3 regions of the Streptomyces sp. NPDC088554 genome follow, and region 3 is predicted to be linked to each of the others. Evidence: riboswitches for the same ligand, from Rfam matches in the RefSeq annotation. Region 3 holds a riboswitch; each other region holds the start of a gene.
The links. Region 3 has a riboswitch for thiamine pyrophosphate ahead of thiC (phosphomethylpyrimidine synthase ThiC). Riboswitches for the same ligand answer to the same signal wherever they lie in the genome.
Positions count from the first base shown of each region.

Region 1: it holds a riboswitch for thiamine pyrophosphate, as region 3 does, so the genes downstream of both, thiO (glycine oxidase ThiO) here and thiC (phosphomethylpyrimidine synthase ThiC) in region 3, are expected to answer to the same signal.
Region 2: it holds a riboswitch for thiamine pyrophosphate, as region 3 does, so the genes downstream of both, ACIP8W_RS01660 (thiamine ABC transporter substrate binding subunit) here and thiC (phosphomethylpyrimidine synthase ThiC) in region 3, are expected to answer to the same signal.

Region 1 is NZ_JBIVMF010000009.1:235,664-238,931, reverse strand. It holds gene ACIP8W_RS13830 (Rv2175c family DNA-binding protein) at 1-75, opposite strand, end outside; gene ACIP8W_RS13825 (NAD(P)/FAD-dependent oxidoreductase) at 142-1,341, opposite strand; gene ACIP8W_RS13820 (hypothetical protein) at 1,349-1,708, opposite strand; TPP riboswitch at 1,759-1,872, shown strand; gene thiO (glycine oxidase ThiO) at 1,870-3,084, shown strand; gene thiS (sulfur carrier protein ThiS) at 3,114-3,268, shown strand, end outside.
Region 2 is NZ_JBIVMF010000001.1:400,254-403,521, forward strand. It holds gene rlmN (23S rRNA (adenine(2503)-C(2))-methyltransferase RlmN) at 1-825, shown strand, start outside; TPP riboswitch at 915-1,039, shown strand; gene ACIP8W_RS01660 (thiamine ABC transporter substrate binding subunit) at 1,123-2,232, shown strand; gene ACIP8W_RS01665 (ABC transporter permease) at 2,316-3,268, shown strand, end outside.
Region 3 is NZ_JBIVMF010000038.1:39,718-42,985, reverse strand. It holds gene thiC (phosphomethylpyrimidine synthase ThiC) at 1-1,428, opposite strand, end outside; TPP riboswitch at 1,421-1,565, opposite strand; gene ACIP8W_RS29405 (YibE/F family protein) at 1,636-3,036, shown strand; gene ACIP8W_RS29400 (SsgA family sporulation/cell division regulator) at 3,122-3,268, opposite strand, start outside.

The DNA of each region.
Region 1 (3,268 bases), on a different contig from region 3:
GAACATTTCGGCGATATCAGGCAGGTAGAGCCAGGCAGGGACGAGAGCATCGATCTTTGCGTCAATCTCGGTCACAGGACAAGCGTGCCATCCCGGACTGACAGTCGGTAGCCAAGGCCGCCTGATCGGGCACTCGTCCGGTCACAGAACGGCCTTGCGCAGCGGTACGGAGGGGTCCGCGGCCGCAAGCTGATCGAGGCGGGCGCCCGCCTCGATCAGCTTGCGGCCCTGTGCCAGGTCCCGGGGGCGGCCGACCGCCAGCAGGGCCACCAGCACCCCGTCCCGCAGCCACACCACGGACCAGGCGGCGTCCCCGGGGTCGCCGCGCCGCACCAGGGTGCCGGCCGCCGTGTGGTGGCCCGCGTACTGCACGAACCGGCCGAACTGCTCCGACCAGAAATACGGCACCGGGTCGTAGACCTGTTCGCTCTCGCCCATGACCTGGGCGGCGACCGTGCGCGGCCCCTGGAGCGCGTTGTCCCAGTGGTGGACGAGCAGCCGCTCGCCGTAGCGCGCGGACGGGAAGGAGGCGCAGTCACCGACCGCGTACACCCCCGGCAGCGAGGTTCGCAGCCGGTCGTCGGCGGTGACGGAGCCGTCCGCGCCCAGCGCGATGCCGGACCCGGCCAGCCAGCCGGTCGCCGGGCGCGCGCCGATGCCCACGACCACCGCGTCGGCGGACAGCCGGGTGCCGTCCGCGAGGAGGACCGCGCCCGGCTCGACACCGGCCACGCGCGCGTGCGTCAGCAGTTCGGCGCCGCTCTCCGCGTACCAGCCCGCCATGGGGGCGGTCACCTCTGCGGGCAGGGCGCCCGCGAGCGGCCGGTCCGCCGCCTCGACGACCGTCACCGCGCACCCCGCCTCCCGGGCGGCCGTGGTGAACTCCGCGCCGATCCAGCCCGCGCCGACGACCACGACGGAGCGCCGCTGTTCGAGGACGGGGCGCAGCCCCTCCGCGTCGTCGAGCGTGCGCAGCGCGTGGACACCGGCCGCGCCCCCGGTGCCCGCGAGCCCGACCGGCTCCGCGCCGGTGGCGATCACCAGGACGTCGTACGGGACGGGCCCGGCGGCGGTGTCGATCTCGCGCTCCGCCGGGCGCAGCCCGGTCGCCTCCAGGCCGAGCCCCAACTCGACGGAGAGCGCGCCGAAGTCGAGGTCGAAGGCCGAGCTGTCCGCCTTGCCCAACAGCAGCGCCTTGGACAGCGGCGGCCGGTCGTAGGGCGGGTGCGGCTCGGCCCCGATCAGGGTGACGGGCCCGTCGTACCCCTTCTCCCGCAGGGCAACTGCGGTCTGCACCCCCGCCATCCCGGCTCCGACGATCACCACACGCGGCTCGCTCATCGGTGCCTCAGCCCGCCGTCGGCACGGAGACCGGCAGCTGCTCCACGACGCTGGTGCCGCTGCCCTCCTGGGACTCCCACCGCCAGCTCTCGGTCAGCCTGACGCGCCCGTCGGGCAGCTCGGAGACCGTGGAGAGGCAGTGCCCCGACGAGGTCGTGCCGTCCTGCTTCAGCTGTACGTAGCGGAAGTCCAGCCGGTCGCCCGCGCGGGTCCCCACCAGATGTCCGCGCACCACGTCACCGCCCTCGTACCGGGCCCGGATCACGCCGTCCCGCTCGTGGTAGACGAAGCGGGTACCGGTGCCCACCTGGCCGGGAGCCTGGTCGGCGACCGGGGAGAGGACGAGTCCGTCCAAGGAACGGGCCATGACGAAGGCTCCCTTACTGCGCGGGCGGCGGAACGTTAGTCTGGCCAGCGACACTACCTCGCGGGAGTCCGGACGCACCGGGCTGAGAGGGAGGCTGACGCGGCCTCCGACCGTACGAACCTGATCCGGGTCATGCCGGCGAAGGGAGGGGCTGGACGCCCATGCAGTCGTCTTCTGCCTGCCATACCGCCCCCGACGTCCTGGTCGTCGGGGGCGGGATCATCGGCCTCGTCACGGCGTGGCGGGCCGCGCAGCGCGGGCTGAGCACCGCCGTCGCGGACCCCGATCCGGGCGGCGGGGCCGCGCGGGTCGCGGCCGGGATGCTCGCCGCCGTCACCGAACTCCACTACGGGGAGCAGACGCTCCTCGGTCTCAACCTGGCCTCCGCCGCGCGCTATCCCGCGTTCGTCGCCGAACTGGAGGCGGCGAGCGGCCTGGACACCGGCTACCGCGCCTGCGGCACCCTCGCCGTCGCCCTCGACACCGACGACCGCGCCGAACTGCGCGACCTGCACGCCCTCCAGCGGCGTTCGGGGCTGGCCTCCGAGTGGCTCACCGGGCGCGAGTGCCGCCGCCTGGAGCCGATGCTCGCGCCCGCCGTGCGCGGCGGGCTGCGGGTCGACGGCGACCACCAGATCGACCCGCGCCGGCTGGCCACGGCCCTGCTGGCCGCCTGCGCGCGCGCCGGGGTCGTCTTCCACCGCGTACGGGCCGACCGGCTCACCGTCGCGGGCGACCGCGCCACCGGAGCCGTGCTCGCCGACGGCCGCGCGCTCACCGCCGGCCAGACCGTGCTGGCGGCGGGCAGTCTCAGCGGCGGGCTCCCCGGCGTACCGCAGGAAGTACTGCCGCCGGTACGGCCCGTGAAGGGCCAGATCCTGCGGCTGACCGTGCCCCGTCCGTACGCGCCCTTCCTGTCCCGGACCGTACGGGCCGTGGTGCGCGGCAGCCATGTCTATCTCGTGCCGCGCGAGAACGGCGAGCTGATCGTCGGCGCCACCAGCGAGGAACTGGGCTGGGACACCACGGTCACCGCGGGCGGCGTGTACCAACTGCTGCGGGACGCGCACGAGCTGGTCCCCGGCATCACCGAACTCCCCCTCACCGAGACCCTGGCGGGGCTGCGCCCCTGCTCCCCCGACAACGCGCCCCTGCTCGGCCCGACCGCCCTGCCGGGGCTCCAGCTGGCCACCGGGCACTATCGCAACGGGGTGCTGCTCACCCCGGTCACCGGCGACGCGCTGGCCACCGCGCTGACCACGGGGGCCCTCCCGGCGGAGGCCCGCGCCTTCAGCCCGCTGCGCTTCGGCGCGCGCCCGACGGCCTCCCCCACGGTTCTCCCGTCCGATTCCGTACGTCAGGAGCAGTCCGCATGACCTCCGGCAGCACCCCCGCACCCGCCACCATGACCACCACCATGACCACCACCGTGACCGTCTCGGTGAACGGCGAGCCACGGGTGCTGGCCGCCCCGGTCACCCTCGACACGGTGGTCGCCGCCCTCACCCCCGCGCCCTCGGGTGTCGCCGCGGCCGTCAACGAGACCGTGGTCCCGCGCAC
Region 2 (3,268 bases), on a different contig from region 3:
ACCCGCAAGACGCTCTGGCGGCTGCACGACGGCACGCTCGTCGAGTCCGTGCTGATGCGCTACCCGGACAGGGTCACGATGTGCATCTCGTCCCAGGCCGGGTGCGGGATGAACTGTCCGTTCTGTGCGACCGGGCAGGCGGGGCTCGACCGGAATCTCTCGACCGCGGAGATCGTGCACCAGATCGTCGACGGGATGCGCGCGCTGCGTGACGGGGAGGTTCCCGGTGGGGCCTCGCGGCTGTCGAACATCGTGTTCATGGGGATGGGTGAGCCCCTCGCCAACTACAAGCGGGTGGTCGGGGCGATCCGTCGGCTGACCGACCCGGAGCCGGACGGGCTCGGGCTCTCGCAGCGGGGGATCACCGTTTCGACGGTCGGTCTGGTCCCGGCGATGCTGCGGTTCGCGGACGAGGGCTTCAAGTGCCGTCTCGCGGTCTCGCTGCACGCGCCCGACGACGAGCTGCGCGACACCCTCGTCCCGGTCAATACGCGCTGGAACGTCCGGGAGGTACTGGACGCCGCCTGGGAGTACGCGGAGAAGTCCGGCCGCCGGATCTCCATCGAGTACGCCCTGATCAGGGACATCAACGACCAGGCATGGCGCGGCGACCGGCTGGGCCGGCTACTGAAGGGGAAGCGGGTGCATGTCAACCTGATCCCGCTCAACCCCACGCCGGGCTCGAAGTGGACGGCGTCGCGCCCCGAGGACGAGAAGAAGTTCGTCGAGGCGATCGCCGCGCACGGGGTGCCCGTGACCGTACGGGACACCCGTGGCCAGGAGATCGACGGAGCGTGCGGGCAGCTGGCGGCTTCGGAGCGCTAGCAGCGGAATCGCCGGGGTAATCTTGGCCGGAAACCGTTAGATTTCCTGAAACATCGCATTTTCAATTTTTCGATACCTGAATACATCGTAATTTCCGACAGGGGAGCGCCACAGCGCTGAGAGTGCGGCATGGTCCGTGAGAGCGGACAACGGTCGCAGACCCTCTGAACCTTGCCCAGGTCATTCTGGGTAGGAAGTTCGGACACCACTCAAGCTGTTGCGCCCTGCCCGGGTTCCGGTCCGTCCGGAGTCCGGGCAGGGCCGCGTCTTCTCCTGGATATCCCAGGAGGAAAACCAGTGAGTATCACCAGCACCACCGCCGGAGTCGGAAGGGCCGCGGCCGCCGCTCTGGCCGCCGCGCTCGGGGTCTCCCTCCTCGCCGCCTGCGGTGGCGACGACGGGGGGAAGGCCGACGGAGGGACCCCGTCCAAGACCGTCACCCTCGTCAGCCATGACTCGTTCAACGCTTCGCCCGCCGTGCTCAAGGAGTTCACCAAGGAGACCGGCTACACGGTCAGGGTGCTGAAGAGCGGGGACGCGGGCGAGGCCCTCAACAAGGAGATCCTGACCAAGGGGTCCCCGCAGGGCGACGTTTTCTTCGGCGTCGACAACACGCTGCTCTCCCGGGCCCTCGGCAACGGCATCTTCACGCCGTACGAGGCGAAGGGGCTCGGGCGGGTCGACACGGCGGCGCGGCCCGACAAGGGTGAGTACCGGGTCACCCCGATCGACACCGGGGATATCTGCATCAACTACGACAAGAAGTATTTCGCGGACAGAAAGTTGGCGCCGCCGCAGTCCTTCGACGATCTGGTCAAGCCCGCCTACAAGAACCTGCTGGTCACCGAGAACGCCGCCACCTCGTCGCCCGGTCTCGGCTTCCTCCTCGGCACCGTCGCGCGGTACGGCGACGACGGCTGGCAGGACTACTGGAAGAAGCTGAAGGCCAACGGCGTCCAGGTCGTCGACGGCTGGGAGCAGGCGTACAACGAGTCCTTCTCGGGCTCCGCGGGCGGCAGGAAGGCCAAGGGGAACCGGCCCCTCGTCGTCTCGTACGCCTCCAGCCCGCCGGCCGAGGTGCTGTACGCCGAGCCGCGGCCGAAGACCGCCCCGACCGGGGTCGCCACCGGCACCTGCTTCCGGCAGACCGAGTTCGCCGGGCTGCTCAAGGGTGCGAAGAACGAGGCCGGGGGCAAGGCCCTGCTGGACTTCCTGATCAGCGGGAAGTTCCAGGCGGACATGCCGCTCAGCATGTTCGTGAACCCCGTGGTCAAGGATGTCGCGCTGCCGAAGCTGTTCACGGAGTTCGGCGCGACCGTCGACAAGCCGGAAACCGTCGCCCCGGCGAAGATCGCCGCCAACCGTGAGCAGTGGATCCAGTCGTGGTCCTCACTCGTAGTGAAGTAGCACGGCAGAAGCCCCCGAGGAAGCCCACGGGGAAGTCCATGAAGGGGCGGGCCGTGCGCGCCACCGCGCTGCGGCTCGCCCTCATGGCCGGGCCCGTCGCCTTCTTCGCGGTCTTCTTCGCCTACCCGGTGGCCGCGATCGTCGGGCGCGGGCTGAAGACCGGCGGCGGCTGGCAGCTCGGCCGGATCGCCGATGTCCTGGGCCGCCGGGACATCCTCGACGTGCTGTGGTTCACCGGCTGGCAGGCGCTCGCCTCCACCGCGCTGACCCTGCTGGTGGCGCTGCCCGGCGCCTATGTCTTCGCGCGCCTGGACTTCCCCGGGAAGCAGCTGCTGCGCGCGGTGGTCACCGTGCCGTTCGTCCTGCCGACCGTTGTCGTCGGTACGGCGTTCCTGGCGCTGCTCGGGCGCGGCGGACTGCTGGACGAGCTGGGGGGCGTACGGCTCGACACCACTGTCTGGGCGATCCTCCTCGCCCATGTCTTCTTCAACTACGCGGTGGTCGTACGTACCGTGGGCGGCCTCTGGGCACAGCTCGACCCGCGCCAGGAGCAGGCCGCGCGGGTGCTCGGCGCGGGACGGTTCACGGCCTGGTGGCGGGTGACGCTGCCCGCGCTCGCGCCCGCCGTGGCGGCGGCGGCGCTGATGGTGTTCCTGTTCACCTTCACCTCCTTCGGCGTCGTACAGATCCTCGGCGGACCCGGCTACTCCACCCTGGAGGTGGAGATCTACCGGCAGACCGCGCAGCTGCTGGACCTGCCGACCGCCGCCGTGCTGACCCTGATCCAGTTCGTGGCCGTCGGCGGGATCCTGGCGGTGCACGCGTGGACCGTACGGAAACGGGAGACCGCGCTGCGGCTGGTGGATCCCGGGCGGACCGCGAGCAGACCGCGCGGCGCCGGGCAGTGGGCGCTGCTGGGCGGGGTTCTCACCACCGTGATCCTGCTGATCGTGCTGCCGCTGGGGGTGCTGGTCGAGCGCTCCCTCGACGGGCCCGGCGGGTACGGGTTCGGTTTCTACCGGGCGCTCGGATCGGT
Region 3 (3,268 bases):
CCGGTTCGGCAGCCCCAGGTGCTCCTTCGGCGTCACGTAACAGAGCATCGCCGTCCCCCACCACGCGATCATCGCCGCGCCGATACCGGAGGTGATGTGGTCGTACGCCGGAGCCACATCGGTCGTCAGCGGGCCGAGCGTGTAGAACGGGGCTTCCTCGCAGATCTCCTGCTGAAGGTCGATGTTCTCCTTGATCTTGTGCATCGGGACATGGCCAGGGCCCTCGATCATCGTCTGCACCCCCAGCCGCTTGGCCGTCGAGTTCAGCTCGCCCAGCGTGCGCAACTCCGCGAACTGCGCCTCGTCGTTGGCGTCCGCGATGGAACCCGGCCGCAGACCGTCGCCCAGGGAGTACGTCACGTCGTAGGCCGCGAGGATCTCGCACAGCTCCTCGAAGTTCTCGTACAGGAACGACTCCTTGTGGTGCGCGAGACACCAGGCGGCCATGATCGATCCGCCGCGCGAGACGATGCCCGTCTTGCGACGGGCCGTCAGCGACACGTACCGCAGCAGTACGCCCGCGTGCACCGTCATGTAGTCGACGCCCTGCTCGGCCTGTTCGATCACCGTGTCCCGATAAATTTCCCAGGTCAGCTCCTCGGCCTTGCCGTCGACCTTTTCGAGCGCCTGATAGAGCGGCACAGTACCGATGGGCACGGGGGAGTTGCGCAGCACCCACTCCCGGGTGGTGTGGATATTGCGGCCGGTGGAGAGGTCCATGACCGTGTCCGCGCCCCAGCGGGTCGCCCAGGTCATCTTCTCCACCTCCGCCTCGATGGAGGAGGTGACCGCGGAGTTGCCGATGTTGGCGTTGACCTTCACCAGGAACCGCTTCCCGATGATCATCGGTTCGGTCTCCGGGTGATTGACGTTCGCCGGCAGTACGGCACGCCCGGCCGCGATCTCCTCGCGTACGACCTCCGGGGGCACGTTCTCGCGGATCGCGACGTACTCCATCTCCGGGGTGATCTCCCCTCGGCGGGCATACGCGAGCTGTGTCACCGGCTGCCCGCCCCTGGACCGCCGCGGCCTGCGCGGACGGCCGGGGAACACCGCGTCGAGGCCCCGCAGATCAGTCGCTCCGCTCCGGAGCAGCCCCCCGCGCGGCGAGGTGTGCTTGAGCCCGTCGTCCTCGGGGCGGACGGGCCTGCCCTCGTACTCCTCGGTGTCGCCGCGCGTGATGATCCAGCTCTCCCGCAGGGGCGCGAGGCCCCGGCGTACCTCGGTGTCGACAGCGGGGTCGGTGTACGGCCCCGACGTGTCGTACAGCGTCACATCCGCGCCCGTGGTGAGGTGCACCCTGCGGACCGGCACCTGGAGATCCGGACGGGAACCCCGGACATATCCCTTGTGCCAGCCGATGGACCTTACGGTCCCGTCCGGATTCCCCGAATCCGAGGCAGGCGTGCGTGTGTCCTGAACGGTCATGAGACCTACTCCCTACGCCGGCATTACCCGGTAACAGGTTCAGCGGTCGGCGCAGCTCAGGCGTCCGGGGAAAAGTCCCGGGACCCCTCGTTCAGCGCCCTCTCAGCCCGGTGCTCCGAGCTCCCGCGTGTGCAAAGGTGCCCCCACGCTAGCGTCATTTCCGGCGTGCTGAACAGAGGGCCCCACCCTTCTTGCGATGATCGGTCGGTGACCTCATCCCAGCAGACTCACGAACCGCACGGCCACTCGCACAGCCACGGCCCCGCCGCACCCGTCTCCCGACACCTCCGCAAGGTGATCGCGGCGGTTCTGATCCCGTTCGCGACCGCGGTGGTCATCGGGCTCGCCGTGCTCTGGCCGGGCGGCGCTCCGGCGCACGAACGCACGGGGGTCGGCTTCGACCGGCAGACCGAGCAGGGCCGGGTGGTGCAGATCGAGCGGGTCGACTGCAAGGACGTGAACGCCTCGCAGATCCCGTCCTCCGGCACCTCGACGCCCCAGGGACGCGAGGCGGCGCGGGGGGAGACCGGGGAGTGCAAGAAGGCGACGGTCGAGGTGACTTCCGGCAAGGAGAAGGGCCGGACCTTCGTCGAGGTCGTCCAGCCGGACGCACCACGGCAGTTTCACGTGAAACAGGGCGTCGTGGTGGCATACGCACCCGACGCGCCCCGTGATCTCCAATACTCGGTGACCGATGTGGACCGCAAGTTCCCCATGGCGCTGCTGGCCGGCATCTTCGCGCTCGCGGTGATCGCGGTGGGACGGATGCGTGGTGTCATGGCGCTGGTCGCGCTCGTCGTCTCGTTCGCCATTCTGACGCTGTTCATCCTGCCCGCGATCCTTCAGGGCTCGAACCCGCTGATCGTGGCGGTGGTCGGGGCCAGCGCGATCATGTTGATCGCCCTCTACGCCTGCCACGGTCTGACGGCCCGCACCTCGGTCGCGGTCCTCGGCACGCTGATCTCCCTGCTGCTGATCGGCCTGCTGGGATCGCTCTTCATCGGCTGGGCGAGCCTGACGGGCAACACGGACGACAACACCGGGCTGATCCACGGCCTCTACCCCGAGATCGATATGAGCGGTCTGCTGCTGGCGGGCGTCATCATCGGATCGCTCGGTGTCCTCGACGATGTGACGGTCACACAGACCTCGGCGGTCTGGGAGCTGCGCCAGGCGGATCCGACGATGGGGCCCCGCGCGCTCTACCGGGCGGGCATCCGAATCGGTCGGGACCACATCGCCTCGGTCGTCAACACGCTCGTGCTCGCCTACGCGGGTGCGGCGCTGCCGCTGCTGCTGCTCTTCTCGATCGCGCAGTCGAGCGTGGGCTCGGTCGCCAACAGCGAGCTGGTGGCGGAGGAGATCGTACGGACCCTGGTGGGTTCGATCGGTCTGGTCGCGTCGGTCCCGGTGACCACCGCGCTGGCGGCCCTGGTGGTCTCGGCCGACCGGCAGACCCCTGGGAACACGGCTCAGCCGACCCCCACGGGCTCCGGACCGGACACAGACGGTCCGGCACCCGCGGGGCGGGAGGAGACCCTCTCCACACCGGTGCCGAGCATCTCGGCACGCACGCTCGGCGGCCGGGGCCGCCGCCGCAAGAAGTAGCCGTACGGTCCCGGAGGGGGCCGGGAGGCCCGAGGCCGTACCACCCGCTGTCGGTACGGCCTCGAAACCACCCGGACGGCCCCGTTCAGCCTGCGTTCTCCTCGGCAAGGATGCGTCCGAGCGCATCCTCCAGATTGCCCTCGAAATCGCTGAGCGTCCGCTCCTGACCGAGCGGCACCAGTCGGTCCGTACGGTCGAGGAAGGCGACCAGCGGTGCGGCGCTGACCCTGAA